Regions from separate parts of the Microbacterium sp. PAMC21962 genome, predicted to be linked through region 1. Evidence: predicted binding sites of a transcription regulator. Region 1 holds the regulator's gene; each other region holds the start of a gene.
The links. Region 1 encodes LexA, which represses DNA repair genes until DNA is damaged. Its sites were predicted from a motif close to TCGAACANNTGTTCGA; they were not measured.
Positions count from the first base shown of each region.

Region 1 (4,732 bases):
GTCCTCCGGGGCGAGGGTGTAGTCGACGCCCCGGGTGCCGTGCGCGTAGGTCGCCCCCGTCGCCCGCGTCAGCAGCGGGTACATCGAGTAGGTGGGAGCGAAGCCGAAGGCGGTGCGTCCCGGACCTCCGAAGGCCTGCAGCAGGTGCTGGAGGACCTCGTTCGACCCGTTGGCGGCCCAGATCTGAGCCGCCGACAGGCCGTGACCCAGATACTCCGCGAATCCCTCGCGCAGAGCCGTGAACTCCCGGTCGGGGTACCGGTTCACCTCGCGCAGCGCGCGCGCGACGCTGTCGAGGATGTCGTCGGCGACGTCCTCCGGCACCGGGTGGGTGTTCTCGTTGACGTTCAGCGCCACCGGCAGCGGCGCCTGGGGCGCCCCGTAGGGTGTCAGCCCGCGCAGATCGTCGCGGAGGGGAAGGTCATCGAGTCGGACGCTCACCCTGAACATCGTAGACGGCGCACTGCACGGCGCGGCGCCCCGAGAGGGCTCCCGGCGCCGGGAGCATCAGCGCCCGGCGCTGTACTCCGCCGGGATCGCGACGCTCTGGCCGATGTCGAGGCTTCCCGACGGCAGCGCGTTCAGCCGCATGATCGCGTCGACCACGTCGCGCGGATCGGCATCGGGCGCGACGGCGTGCGCGATCGACCAGAGCGTGTCACCGGGCTGCACCGTGACGTGGGCGAAGGAGACCCCGGAGCCGTTCTCGTTCGAGGCGAGCGCGCCACCACCGGACAGGATCGCGATGCTGAGGGCGATCACCGCGGGCACGGAGGCGAGCACCGCGAGGACCCGCCGACCCCGTGCCGTGAGACGCAGTCGCGTCGGGGCGTTCGTCGTGCGGGCGTTCGTCGCGCGGACAGTCGTCATCGGGGTCGCCGCGACGAGACGGCCGCGGGGCGAGGCGCCGAGGATGTCGATCGTGGTCATGGGTTCCTCCTCAGGACGGGTGTCTCCGGGTGTCGAGAGATTCGCATCCGATCCTCGGCCGGGAGGGCCGGATGCGAATCTCTCTTCCGAATGTATCTTCGATGGTGTTCGGGTGTCAAGCACACGGTTCTCGCAGATGGATCGAAGGCGACACGCGGGCGCGTGCCGGTCGAGGCTGCGAAAACCGGATACGGTTTCGACAAGACGACCCCATCACCTACCTCCGACATTCGAAGGCGACGCCTTCGGGGGGACGCGATCGAAGGAGCGCGCGACATGGCCGAGAAGCCTCAGACACGCAGGCGGAAGAGCCTCAGCGACAAGCAGCTGAAGATCCTCGAGGTGATCCAGACCTCCATCGCCCGCCACGGCTACCCGCCGAGCATGCGCGAGATCGGCGATGCCGTCGGACTGAAGTCGCTGTCGAGCGTGACCCACCAGCTCAACCAGCTGGAGCTCAGCGGCTACCTGCGCCGCGACGCGGGCAAGACCCGCGCGATGGAGGTGCTCATCGACCTGCCCGGCGCGGCCGCGGAGAACCCCGCCGACCTCGCGCCCGCCCTCGGCGATGCGGCCCTCGTGCCGCTCGTGGGCCGCATCGCCGCCGGCGTGCCGATCACCGCCGATCAGCAGGTCGAGGAGATCTTCCCGCTGCCGCGACAGCTCGTGGGCAAGGGCGACCTGTTCATGCTCAAGGTCAGCGGCGAGTCGATGATCGACGCCGCCATCTGCGACGGCGACTGGGTCGTGGTGCGCTCGCAGCCGACGGCGGACAACGGCGAGATCGTGGCGGCGATGCTCGACGGCGAGGCCACCGTCAAGACCTTCCGCCAGCGCGACGGCCACACGTGGCTGCTCCCCCGCAACTCCGCGTTCGAACCGATCCTCGGCGACGACGCCGTGGTGCTCGGCCGCGTCGTCGCAGTTCTGCGCGCCGTCTGAGGATGGCCACCGCGCGCGGGGTGGCGTCGACGGCGGTGATCGTCGTCGCGGCGGTCCTGCTGCCCCTGTCGATCGTCAGCGGATGGGCGCGGACGCAGCTCGTCGACGAGGACGCGTTCGCGGCCACCCTCGCGCCGCTGTCGCAGGCCGTCGAGGTCCAGGACGCCGTGATCGCGGCATCGACCACGGCGATCGATGAGCGGCTCGACACGGCGGCGCTGACCGGCACGGTCATCGACGGCCTGATCGACCTCGGCATGGGCGACCGCGCGGCGCAGGCGCTGCGGCGCCTGGAAGGCCCGGCGGCGACGGCGCTGCAGCAACTCGTGCACGTCGCCGTGGCCGACGCCGTGCGCTCGGACGCGTTCAGCACCGTCTGGGAGCAGGTCGTCCGCCGCTCCCATCGGGCACTGACCGTCGCGGCGACCTCCGACGGCGGCGGCGTCGTCGTGCAGACGGCCGACGGCCTCGGCATCCAGATCGGCGCGATCGTCGCGGCCGTCGAAGAGCGCCTCGTCGCGCAGGGCGCTCCGCTGGCTCCGTTCATCCCCGAGGTCGACCACGTCGTGATCATCGGTTCGGGTGACACCCTTTCGGCGATCCGGACGGGTTACGCCGTCGGCGTCGCTCTCGGCGGGTGGATGCCGGTGGTCACGGCCGTGCTGTTCATCGGCGGGGTCGTGCTCGCGCGACGCCGCGCCGCCGCTCTCGCCCGGGCGGGCGTCGCCGCGGGGATCGGGACGGCGATCCTGCTGATCGCCGCGGGGGTCGGCCGCCCGTGGGTGGCGTCCTCCGCGACGCAGGCGGACTTCTCCTCCGCCGCGGCGCTCGCGATCTACGACCGGCTCCTCGCCGGCGCCGTGGGCACGGCCGTGGTGGTGCTGATCGTGGCCCTCGTCCTCGTCGGAGCGGGCTGGCTCGCCGGCGCGTCGCCGCGCGCCGTGGCGCTGCGCCGACGCGTGGCCCACCGGTGGGCTCACCGGACAGACGAGGCGGCCGCCGACGAGCCCACCGTGTGAGAGACGGCCTCAGTCCTCGTCGCGGTGCGGCTCCCGCTCCGGTGCGAGGACCGGCGCCAAGGCGACCCACGCCTCGGCGCGGACGAACACCGGGACGGCGGCCCGCGCCGACACGTCGACGGTGACCACGCGTCCGCCGGTCAGCGCCGCGCCGGTGCGCGCCTCGACCCACGATCCGGACGGCAGGTACACCGGCCACTCCCGCGCCCCGGGCTCGAGCACGGGGGCGACGAGCAGGTCGCTGCCCAGCATCCACTGCAGCGGATGCCGCCACACGGCCGCATCGGTCGGGTGGTCGAAGTACAGGGGGCGCATCATCGGCACCGCCGAGGAGACGGCGCGCGCCGCCGCCTCGGCGAGGTACGGCACGAGGCGCTCGCGCAGCCGGACGAGCGCGCGCACCTCGGGGATCACCGCCTCGTCGCCCGTCCGCTCGGCGATGTTCCACGGCGTGCGGTCGTTGGAGGGCAGGCGGTGATGGTTGAACTCGGAGTGGTACTGCATGATCGGCACGAACACGCTCGCCGCCATCGCGCGCACGTACAGTTCCGCGTCGGGGATGGGACCGGAGAAGCCCGCGATGTCCCAGCCCCAGTAGACGATCCCACAGGATGCCGCGGAGAGCCCCGCGAGCATCGACCAGCGGAACGCCTCCCACGTGGAGTTCTCGTCTCCCGCCCAGTACGCCCCGTGGGCGGGTGAGCCGGTGAAGCCGGCGCGACTGAAGGTGACGGGAGCCTTGCCCGCCGACTCCAGCAGCCGACCGTACGCGGCGGCGTAGGCCACGGGGAAGCGGTTGTTGGCGACGTCGCCGGACGAGCCGTCGAGGTAGACGAGATCCTCGCCCCACGCGTGCTCCCCGCCGTCGGTCTTGAAGCCGTCGATGCCGACCTCCTCCACGAGGTAGCGGCGCTTCTCGGTCCACCACGCGGCGGCACGCTCGTCGGTGAGGTCGGGCATGAGCGAGAGCGGGAACCACCACCCGCGGTTGCGGTACGGCCGCAGCGTCCCGTCCGGAGCGCTCTCCCGGATGACGACGCCCTCAGCGAGCGCGGCGCGCGCGTCCGCGGCCGCCTGGCCGGTGGGATGCGGTCGGAGCTTGAGCAGCGGGATCTGCCACAGGTGCACACGCACGTCGTGCGCATGCAGGGTGTCGACCATGCCCTTCGGGTCGGGCCAGGCGCCGTCGGCGGGGAAGGTGAAGTCGGCCAAGCGCATCGGGCCGCCGTCCTCGCGCACCGCGTACTGCGCGTCGCGGAAGATCGTGAAGCTCTTCTCGTCGCTCCATGCCTCGATCACCACGTTGCGCACGGGGATGTCGTGCTCACGGTGGAGCGCCATCTGGCGCTCCACCTCGGCCTGCGTGTTCCACTCGTTGCCACTGGCCCACAGCCCGAACACCCAGTCGGGAAGGACGCGGGGGCGTCCGGTCTCCGCGAGGAAGGCGTCGAGCACGGTCGTGGGATCGCCCGTGTACAGGGCGAGCGAGAGCGCGGCCGGCGCGCCGGAGGCGGCATCCACGTCGGCCTCGATCACCAGGCGATCGGAGACCTGCTCTCCGATGTCGAACCACACGCGACGCGACGTGCGCACGTGCAGCCCCCAGCCGGCGCCGCCCACGACGTGCGCGAACGGCATGGGCAGGTAGGTGCGCCGGTGCGCCCCCTGGCTCTTGTACTGCTCGAACACGACGGCGTCCAACTGCGCCCCGCGGTGATCGAGCGCGTCGTAGCGTTCACCGAATCCGGTGACGTGCTCCCCCGGCGCGAGCGGGAGGGCGAAGCGCAGGCGGTGGATCCGCTCGCCGTCGTCGAGCACCTGGAGCGTGCCCGGCACGACGT
Region 1 covers NZ_CP080381.1:57,117-61,848, reverse strand. The annotation lists gene KY498_RS00270 (histidinol-phosphate transaminase) at 1-450, opposite strand, end outside; gene KY498_RS00265 (LysM peptidoglycan-binding domain-containing protein) at 508-930, opposite strand; gene lexA (transcriptional repressor LexA) at 1,207-1,872, shown strand; gene KY498_RS00255 (hypothetical protein) at 1,875-2,891, shown strand; gene KY498_RS00250 (TIM-barrel domain-containing protein) at 2,901-4,732, opposite strand, start outside.

Region 2 (4,732 bases), 1.5 Mb from region 1:
CACGGCGTGTCGGCGCGCTGGCCGGCGGCGCAGGAGGACGCGCTGCACGACCTCGACCTGTCGATCGCCCCGGGCGAGCGCGTGCTCGTGGTGGGCTCCAGCGGCGCGGGCAAGACGACCGTGGCGCACGTGCTGGTCCGCTTCCTCGACACCGTGCGCGGGCGCTACACGATCGGCGGCGTCGACGTCGCCGATCTCGATCCGGACGACGTACGGGAGACGGTCGGACTGTGCGAACAGCAGCCGATGCTCTTCGACGAGGACATCCGGCAGAATCTTCTCTTCGCCCACGACACCGCGACGGATGCCGAGCTGGAGGCCGTGCTGGAGCGGGTCGGTCTGGGCGACTGGCTGCACGAGCGCGGCGGACTGGACGCGCGCGTCGGGGAGCGCGGCGCGCTCGTGTCGGGAGGGCAGGCCCAGCGCATCGCCCTGGCGCGGGCGCTGCTGCACGGCTTCCCCGTGCTGGTGCTCGACGAGCCCACCGCCGGTGTCGACGTCGACGCCTCGGATGCGCTGCTCACCGACCTGCTGTCGGCCGTCGGTCCCGATCGGGCCGTCGTCCTGATCTCGCACGTCGAGGTGCCGGCCGGACTCGTCGACCGCACGGTGCGCCTCGCCGGAGGTCGCATCGAGGCCTGACCCGGGCGCGCCGGATGCGGCTCAGCCGCCGATCGCGTTCATCCCGCGATGCGGCTGCAGGAACGACGGATCGTCGATCGCGTGGCCGGGGAGCTTGCCCGCGACGCAGTCGTGCAGCACGGCGTCGATCGCGGCGTCGTCGGAGACGGCCGCGCGCAGCACGGGCAGCAGGTCGTACTCGTCGTTCGAGAACAGGCAGTTGCGCAGCTGCCCGTCGGCGGTCAGCCGCAGCCGGTCGCACGCGCCGCAGAAGGGGGCCGTGACCGAGGCGATGACGCCGACCGTCGCGGGACCGCCGTCGAGGAGGAAGCGCTCCGCGGGCGCTCCGCCCCGCCCGGGGATCGGATCGAGGGTCCACCGGGCGGCGAGAGCGGCGAGGATCTCGTCGCGGGTGACCATCTGCGAGCGGTCCCACGTGTGCCCGGCATCCAAGGGCATCTGCTCGATGAAGCGCATCTCGGCGCCGTGGTCGAGCGCGAAGGCGACCAGGTCGGCGAGCTCGTCCTCGTTCACGCCGCGCATGGCGACGGCGTTGAGCTTGAGCGGCCGCAGACCCGAGGCCGCGGCGGCGGCGATCCCCGCGCGCACCTCGTCCAACCGGTCCCGCCGGGTGAGCTCGCGGAACCGCTCGCGATCGAGCGTGTCGATCGAGATGTTGAGCCGCTGCAGTCCCGCCGCGACGAGGTCGGGCAGCACCTCCCCCAGCCGGATGCCGTTGGTCGTCAGGGCGATCTCGACGGGGCCGCTCGGACCCTCGATCGCCGCAAGGCGCCGCACGACGTCGACGATGTCGGCGCGCAGGAGCGGCTCGCCACCGGTGAGGCGGAACGTCGTGATCCCGGATGCCGCGGCCACCGCGGCCACGCGGACGATCTCGTCGGTGGAGAGGATGCTGGTGCGCGCGAGCCACTCGTTGCCCTGCTCGGGCATGCAGTAGGTGCAGCGGAGCGAGCAGCGGTCGGTGAGTGAGATGCGCAGGTCACGGTGCACCCGGCCGAAGCGGTCGACGAGCGGGGCGCCGGGCGCTGCCGGCGACGTCGATCGGGGCGCGGAAACGGCGCCGTCCTGTCGCGCGGCGTGCGTCGTTGCGCGCAGCGTGAGCGGGACGGCGACCATGCTCCGAGGCTACCCGCCCGATGGACGGCGCGGGCCGAGGGCAATGTTCTCTTGCGATTTTCGAAGTTTTGTTCTATAGTGGGATGAAGAAACCCCGCGCGTGCCCACCTTCTGTTGCGGGTCCTGTCCTCCGGTTGATGCCGGGTCAGGGGTGATGATGCACGCGCTGATCGATCCGCCGTCTTCGGTGTCGTCCCCGGCTGAGCTCGGGTGGCCCGGGTTGGATGCTGTGGTGGCCGGTGTGGTGGATGCGCGGCGGCGTGCGGCTCAGGCGCAGGCCGCGGAGGCGAGGTTCCTGGCCGATGCGGTGGGACTGGTCGCGGAGCGGACGGCGTTGCTCAGGCAGGAGGTGCAGCAGCGGGGTGGGTCGGTGCGGTCGTCGGATGCGGATCTGCCGTTGCGGGAAGTCGCGTTGGAGCTCGCGATGGCGCTCCGGGTGTCGGATCGGGGTGTGCAACGCCGGATGTCGGAGGCATACCCGCTGACGACCCTGTTCCCCACCACCTGGGGCGTGTGGGAGCGCGGGGAGATCGATGCCGCTCATGCGTGGGCGATCAGCCGCACAGGCACGCTTCTCACCTCTGAATCAGACCGGGCACGGTACGAGACCCTCGCGTTGGAGGCGGCCCGGTCGGAGTCGCCTGCGCGGATGAGCGCGGCGGCGAAGGCGATCGCCGCGACCATCGACCCTGCCGCGTTCACTGAGGCCGCGCAGCGCGCGTATGAAGAACGCTCCGTCCGGTTGTTCCCTCTCGACGATGGGATGGCCCGGCTGATCGCGGATCTTCCCGCGCCGCTCGCCCACGCGATCCACGACACCCTCAACGCCCGGGGCCGGGCGATCCTCGATCAGCCCGACGAGGACATCGACGGCAACGATGGCGCTTCATCGGATGCCAGCGCGGACACGGACGACGCACCGCACGGCGAAAGAGTCATCACCGGCTCCCACCCCTGCGCTCATGCAGACACTCGTACGTTGGCGCAGGTGCGTGCGGACATCCTCACCGACCTGCTCCTGACCGCCACTGCCTCCACCCGCGCCACTGGCGCCGGTGTCGAGGCGGTGACGGCGCAGATCCAGGTGACGATCCCCGCCCTCACCCTCGCCGGCGACCCCGACGGAGGCCCGGCCCTCCTCGCCGGGTACGGGCCCATCGAACCCGCGCTCGCCCGACGCCTCGCCGGGCTCACCCCCGGGTGGGATCGGGTGTTCACCGACCCGACCACCGGCATCCCCGTCGCCGTGGACCGGTACCGACCGTCCGCGGAGCTGCGCCGCTTCCTCGCCGCACGGGATGAACGCTGCCGCACGCCCGGCTGCACCCGCCCCGCCCACCGGTGCGACCGCGACCACACCACCGCAGCCGCAGAAGGCGGCCCCACGGCACCCGACAACCTCGCCCACCTGTGCCGCCGCCACCACACCGTCAAGCACCACACCGCCTGGCAGATCCGACACCTCGGCGGCGGCACCCTCCAGTGGACCTCACCCACCGGACGCCACTACCAAGACCGCCCACCCGGACGCGTCCGATTCGTCCCGCACACCGACGACCCACCACCGTTCTGAGCACCACGCACGGGAAGCGTCAGCGGGGATGAGTACCGACGACACATCCTCCGACACCACCCGATCGGACAGACGGGAGTCTGCGGACGGCTGAGCCGTGAGAGCGGATCGACGACGGCCGCTTTGCCACGCGCCTGAACAGCGTTGTCAGGGCGCGAGATCGCAGTTCCGCTGAGTAACCTCCCAGCCCCCTTCCACGTAGTCGAGAGAGTCGCGCACGAGCCCGAACGACAGAAGAGTGCTGAGGACTTCGGGGGAAACCCCCTCGAGCCCCTGCTTCCAGTGCTCCGTTCGAGCAATCCCGCTGTTGTCCGCGTTCGGAAGATCCATCCGGTAGGTGTCCCAGTAGACCGGCAACTCATACTGCACCCGACCCTGCGCGTCGGCCACGAATGTCTCACTGGGGCGCGAATCGACGTACACCGTCGGAGAAATCCCGACGGCAGGCACCCGCACGCCATTGCACGTCACCGCGACTGCGTACGCCTCGACCGACCGCGGCGCTGCAACGAGATCTATGGCGGCCAGCGGAACTGCCAACCCGCCGAGCGCACCGAGGACAACCGAAGCCGCCGCGGCGATCCAATCGAGGCGCGCATTCTTGGGCAGGCGCCTCATGACGAGTCGCTCCAGCGTCCTCGAACTCGCAAGGCCGAACGTCGCCCAGCTCGCTAAGAGCATCAGCTTCATGCCGACCTCTGCGGGAATCGCCGACTTCGCGAACAGCAACAGCACCAATGGAACAACGAAGGTCGTTGCCAACCACCAGCCCCACAGCGGCCAGCGACTGATCCGGTCTTGCATCGAACGCATGAACTCTGCGGTCGCCGCGGCGGCGAGGACACCGAAAGCCAACACAGCCCAATGCCACTGCGCGACGATCACCGCCACCACGACGAACACGAGTCCAGCCCCGACCGCTGCGCCGAGCCGGATCGTGAAAGGGGGTGCGCTCCGCTCGAGCAGCCGACGACGCACCCGCCGCGAGTCATATGGCATCATCGGCGCGCCCCTCCCTCGTGGGATCAGCGTGCCGTATCAGGAGACGATCACGCAAAAGCCACAAACACCGTGGGAGAGAACCCCGGCGCGCACACGTCGGCGCCTCCGCGTACCGGAACGCGTTCGAGCTGCTGAGATCACCGGGCAGCGACCCGCACGTCGGTCGCGCCGATCGACAGACGCACCTCGTCACCCTCGGCGACGTCGGCGGCGGCGAACTCGGCGATCGCGAGCTCGCAGACGACGGCAGGCTCGCGGGTGTGCAGGCGGACACCCGCGGCGGTCGCCTCGATCCGCACCACCCTGGCGCTCCAGCGGATGCCGGGTGCCGAGGCGCCCACGGCCGCCACCTCAGCCGAATCCCTCTCCCCTGCCGCCCGCGCGGACCGCACCCGGACC
Region 2 covers NZ_CP080381.1:1,590,059-1,594,790, forward strand. The annotation lists gene cydC (thiol reductant ABC exporter subunit CydC) at 1-642, shown strand, start outside; gene moaA (GTP 3',8-cyclase MoaA) at 664-1,758, opposite strand; gene KY498_RS07705 (HNH endonuclease signature motif containing protein) at 1,991-3,331, shown strand; gene KY498_RS07710 (hypothetical protein) at 3,479-4,234, opposite strand; gene KY498_RS07715 (sulfate/molybdate ABC transporter ATP-binding protein) at 4,471-4,732, opposite strand, start outside.
Region 2: the regulator LexA is predicted to act here: its motif matches at 1,819-1,834, upstream of KY498_RS07705 (HNH endonuclease signature motif containing protein).

Region 3 (4,732 bases), 1.5 Mb from region 1:
GGCGAGCGAGGACAGGGCGGGGTCGCCGTTCGCGGTGAGGAAGTCCTCCCACGCCCACGCCGAGAGGTCGACGATCTCGCGGCGCAGGTAGGCGGGCGAGACGAGCCCGCGGGTCGCGATGGTGGGCGCGCCCGGGCGGTCGCCCTCGTAGTTGCTGACCACGGGGAAGTCGACCTCCACGACCTCGGCGCCCGCGGCCTCCAGAGCGGCGCGCGTCTGCTCCCACAGCGAGATCACGGAGGCACGCGTCCGGATCCGCTGCCCCGTCGGGCCGCCGATGCCGGGTGCGGCGGAGGTCCCGGCATCCGGATCGGCGTTGACGTACATCCGGGGGATGCCGAGGCGCAGTCCGGCCACCGCGGCGCCGGAGGCGAGCGTCCGGTAGTCCTCCGGTCGCAGTGCCGAGGGGGCCGGGAGGGGGATCCACGGCTGTGTGCGCCAGAAGTCGCCGCGGGTGTCGGGGTCGTCGGCGACGACCACGTCGAGCACCTCCAGGAGGTCGGCCATCGTGCGGGTGTGAGGCACTACGACGTCCATCGTGGGCACCAACGGCCAGTTGCCGCGCGTCGAGATGACGCCGCGCGAGGGCGTGTAGGCGCACAGCGCGTTGTTGCTGGCGGGCCCGCGGCCGCTCGACCACGTCTCCTCGCCCAGGCCGAAGGCCGCGAAAGACGCCGCGGTCGCCGTGCCCGAGCCGTTGGACGAGCCCGATCCGAACGGCGCCGTCAGCCAGTCGCGGGAGTAGGGGCTCTCGGCGCGCCCGTAGACGCCGCGCTGCATGCCGCCGTTGGCCATCGGCGGCATGTTCGTCAGTCCCAGGCAGATCGCGCCGGCGGCGCGCAGGCGCTCGATCGTGAACGCGTCGCGCTGGGCGACCAGCTCGGCGAAGGCGGGGGAGCCCGCGGCTGCCGTCAGGCCGCGCACGAGGTAGCTGTCCTTCGCGGTGTACGGGATGCCGTCCAGCGGCGAGAGCGCCGCGCCGCGGGCGCGGCGCGCGTCGGAGGCCGCGGCCTCCGCGAGCGCGTCGGGGTTGCGGACGACGACGGCGTTGAGGGCGGTCGTCGTGTCGGGGCCGTCGTAGGCGTCGATGCGCGCGAGGGAGGCCTCGACGAGTTCGACGGCCGTCGTGCGCCCGTCCTCGAGCGCGGCGCGGAGGTCGGCGATGGTGGCCTCGACGACGTCGATCATCGCGGCGTCTCCTGCCCGCCGAGTGCGGGCTGCTGCTGCGTGATGCAGTGGATGCCGCCGCCGCGGGCGAAGATCGGGCGGGCGTCGACCGTGACCACCTCGCGTCCCGGGTAGGCGTCGGCGAGGATCGCGCGAGCCTCGGCATCCGCCTTCTCCTCGCCGAAGCCGCAGGCGATGACGCCGCCGTCCACGACGAGGTGGTTGACGTAGCTCCAGTCGACGAAGCCCTCGTCGTCGCCGTGGCCGTCGCGCAGCGTCGCCGGCGCGGGAAGCTCGATGACCTCGAGGCGGCGCCCGGCCGCGTCGGTCTGCGCGGCGAGCAGCTCGTGCAGGGCCTCGCTGACGGCGTGGTCGGGGTGTGAGGGGTCGCGCTGGGTGTGCAGCAGCACGCGGCCGGGGGAGGGGAAGGTCGCGACGATGTCGACGTGGCCGTTGGTGCCGAAGTCGTCGTAGTCGCGCGTGAGCCCCCGCGGCAGCCAGATGGCCTTCGTCGTGCCGAGCGTGCGGGCGAACTCCGCTTCGACGCGGGCCCGGTCGGCGTAGGGGTTGCGGCGCGGGTCGAGCTGCACCGTCTCGGTCAGCAGCACCGTGCCTTCGCCGTCGACGTGGAAGCCGCCGCCCTCGGTGACCAGCGTGGAGGACACGAGCTCGGCGCCGACCTCGGCCGCGATGAGGCGGGCGTGCTCCGCCGAGCGCTCCCACCGCGCCCAGTCGTGGGCTCCCCACCCGTTGAAGATCCAGTCGACGGCCCCCAGGACGCCGGGACGTTCGTCGTCGACGACGAACGTCGGGCCGTGGTCGCGCATCCAGAACTCGTCGACGGGCGCCTCCAGGATCGTGACGTCGCCGGGCAGCATCCGCCGGGCGCGCGCGAGCTCGGAGGGGTCGACGACCATCGTCACCGGCTCGAAGCGGGCGATCGCCGCGGCGACCTCCGTCCAGGCGGCGTAGCCCTCGTCGCGGTCGGCATCGCGCTCGCCGAGGGTCGGCCCCTCGACGGGGAAGGCCATCCACGTGCGCGCGTGCGGCGCGGTCTCACTCGGCATCCGCCAGCTCATCGGCATCCTCGACTCTCGTCCGGTCCTGGAGTAGCTTATTGATCACATGATCAACTCATCGGAGGGTAGCGAGCGGATGCCGCAGACGTCAACCACTGGGCGCGCGCGATTGAGCGCCGAGCAGCGGCGTGAGCAGATCGCCGGCGCCGCGCACGACCTGGCGCTCGCCGACGGTCTGGACGCGGTGACGCTGCGCGCCGTCGCCACGCGCGTGGGGGTGGCGTCGGGACTCGTCGCCCACTACATCCCGAGCATGGACGTCCTCGTCGCCGACACCTTCTTCGACATCGTGGCCGGCGAGCTCGACGAAGTGCGCGCGCTCCTCCCCGCTGCGCCCGCGCCGGTGCGGATCGGCGCGCTGCTGCGGACCACGCTGGATCCCGCCCGGCGCGACGTCACCCTCGTCTGGGTGCAGGCGTGGGCGCTGGGGACGCGCAACGCGCCGCTCGCCGAGAGGGTGCGGGCGGCGATGGACGCCTGGCGCGGCGCGCTCGCCGACGAGATCGTGCGGGGGATGGATGCCGGGGTGATCCCTGCGGCCGATCCGGAGCCCCTCGCCTGGCACCTGCTGGCGATGATCGACGGTCTCAGTGCCCACGCGCTGGTCGGCTGGGGGCCGGGGATCGAGCCGGTCGCGCCCGTGCTGCGCGCGGCCGCGGGTCTGCTCGGGGTGGAGGCGGAGGCGCTCGACGGGGCCTGACGGTGGCCTCGGGCGGTGGCGGGATTCCGCGATCTCGCTCTTGCGTGTTTCGAATGTTTGTTCTATAGTGGGATGAAGAAACCCCGCGCGTGCCCACCTTCTGTTGCGGGTCCTGTCCTCCGGTTGTGGCCGGGTCAGGGGTGATGATGCACGCGCTGACGAGGACCCGTGAGGGTGATGCGATCTGGTCCGGGTTGGATGCCGTGGTGGCCGGTGTGGTGGATGCGCGGCGGCGTGCGGCTCAGGCGCAGGCCGCGGAGGCGAGGTTCCTGGCCGATGCGGTGGGACTGGTCGCGGAGCGGACGGCGTTGCTGCGTCAGGAGGCGCAGCACCGGGGTGGGTCGGTGCGGTCGTCGGATGCGGATCTGCCGTTGCGGGAGGTCGCGTTGGAGCTGGCGATGGCGTTGCGGGTGTCGGATCGGGGTGTGCAACGGCGGATGTCGGAGGCGTACCTGCTGACGACCCTGTTCCCGCGGACGCTTGAGGTGTGGGCGGGCGGGGAGATCGATGCCGCTCATGCGTGGGCGATCAGCCGCACCGGCACGCTTCTCACCTCTGAAGCAGACCGGTCACGGTACGAGACCCTCGCGTTGGAGGCGGCCCGGTCGGAGTCGCCTGCGCGGATGAGTGCGGCGGCGAAGGCGATCGCGGCGACTATCGACCCTGCCGCGTTCACCGAGGCCGCGCAGCGCGCGTATGACGAACGCTCCGTCCGGTTGTTCCCCTTGGAGGATGGGATGGCCCGGCTGATCGCGGATCTTCCCGCGCCGCTCGCCCACGCCATTCACGACACGCTGACGGCCCAGGGTCGGGCGATCCTCGACCAGCCCGACGAGGGCATCGACGGTGAGGCGGATGCCACCGAGGCGGCTACCCTCACCGGCGCCGACACGCTCATCACCGGCCCCGCTCGCGCCACCGACGTGACCTGCACGACCACGCCCACGGCCACGACCGCCGTGAAGGACTCCCGCACGCTCGCGCAGGTGCGTGCGGACATCCTCACCGACCTGCTCCTGACCGCTACTCCCTCCACCCGCGCCACTGGCGCCGGAGTGGAAGCGGTGACGGCGCAGATCCAGGTGACGATCCCTGCCCTCACCCTCGCCGGCGACCCCGACGGAGGCCCGGCGATCTTGACCGGGTACGGGCCCATCGACCCGGGACTTGCCCGCCGGTTGGCGGCGCTCGCGCCCGGGTGGGATCGGGTGTTCACCGACCCGACCACCGGCATCCCCGTCGCCGTGGACCGCTACCGACCCTCCGCGGAGTTGCGCCGTTACCTGGCTGCACGGGATGAGCGCTGCCGCACCCCCGGCTGCACCCGCCCCGCGCACCGGTGCGACCGCGACCACACGACCGCAGCCGCAGAAGGCGGCCCCACCGCCCCCGACAACCTCGCCCACCTGTGCCGCCGCCACCACACCGTCAAGCACCACACCGCCTGGCGGGTCCGACACCTCGGCCACGGCACCCTCCAGTGGACCTCACCCACCGGACGCCACTACGAGGACCACCCACCCAGCCTGGTGAGATTCGTCCCCGAACCCGCCACGCCGGCCGACCCGCCACCCTTCTGACGCCGAGCGGGGTCCGGCCGTGTGCGTGTGCGTCAGTCCAGGCTCGCCATGACGTGCTTGATGCGGGTGTAGTCCTCGAAGCCGTAGACGGAGAGGTCCTTGCCGTACCCGGAGTGCTTGAAGCCGCCGTGCGGCATGTCGGAGACGAAGGGGATGTGCGCGTTGATCCACACGCAGCCGAAGTCGAGGTCGCGCGAGAACCGCAG
Region 3 covers NZ_CP080381.1:2,044,536-2,049,267, reverse strand. The annotation lists gene KY498_RS09845 (amidase) at 1-1,188, opposite strand, end outside; gene KY498_RS09840 (agmatine/peptidylarginine deiminase) at 1,185-2,246, opposite strand; gene KY498_RS09835 (TetR/AcrR family transcriptional regulator) at 2,323-2,946, shown strand; gene KY498_RS09830 (HNH endonuclease signature motif containing protein) at 3,090-4,526, shown strand; gene KY498_RS09825 (gamma-aminobutyraldehyde dehydrogenase) at 4,559-4,732, opposite strand, start outside.
Region 3: the regulator LexA is predicted to act here: its motif matches at 2,996-3,011, upstream of KY498_RS09830 (HNH endonuclease signature motif containing protein).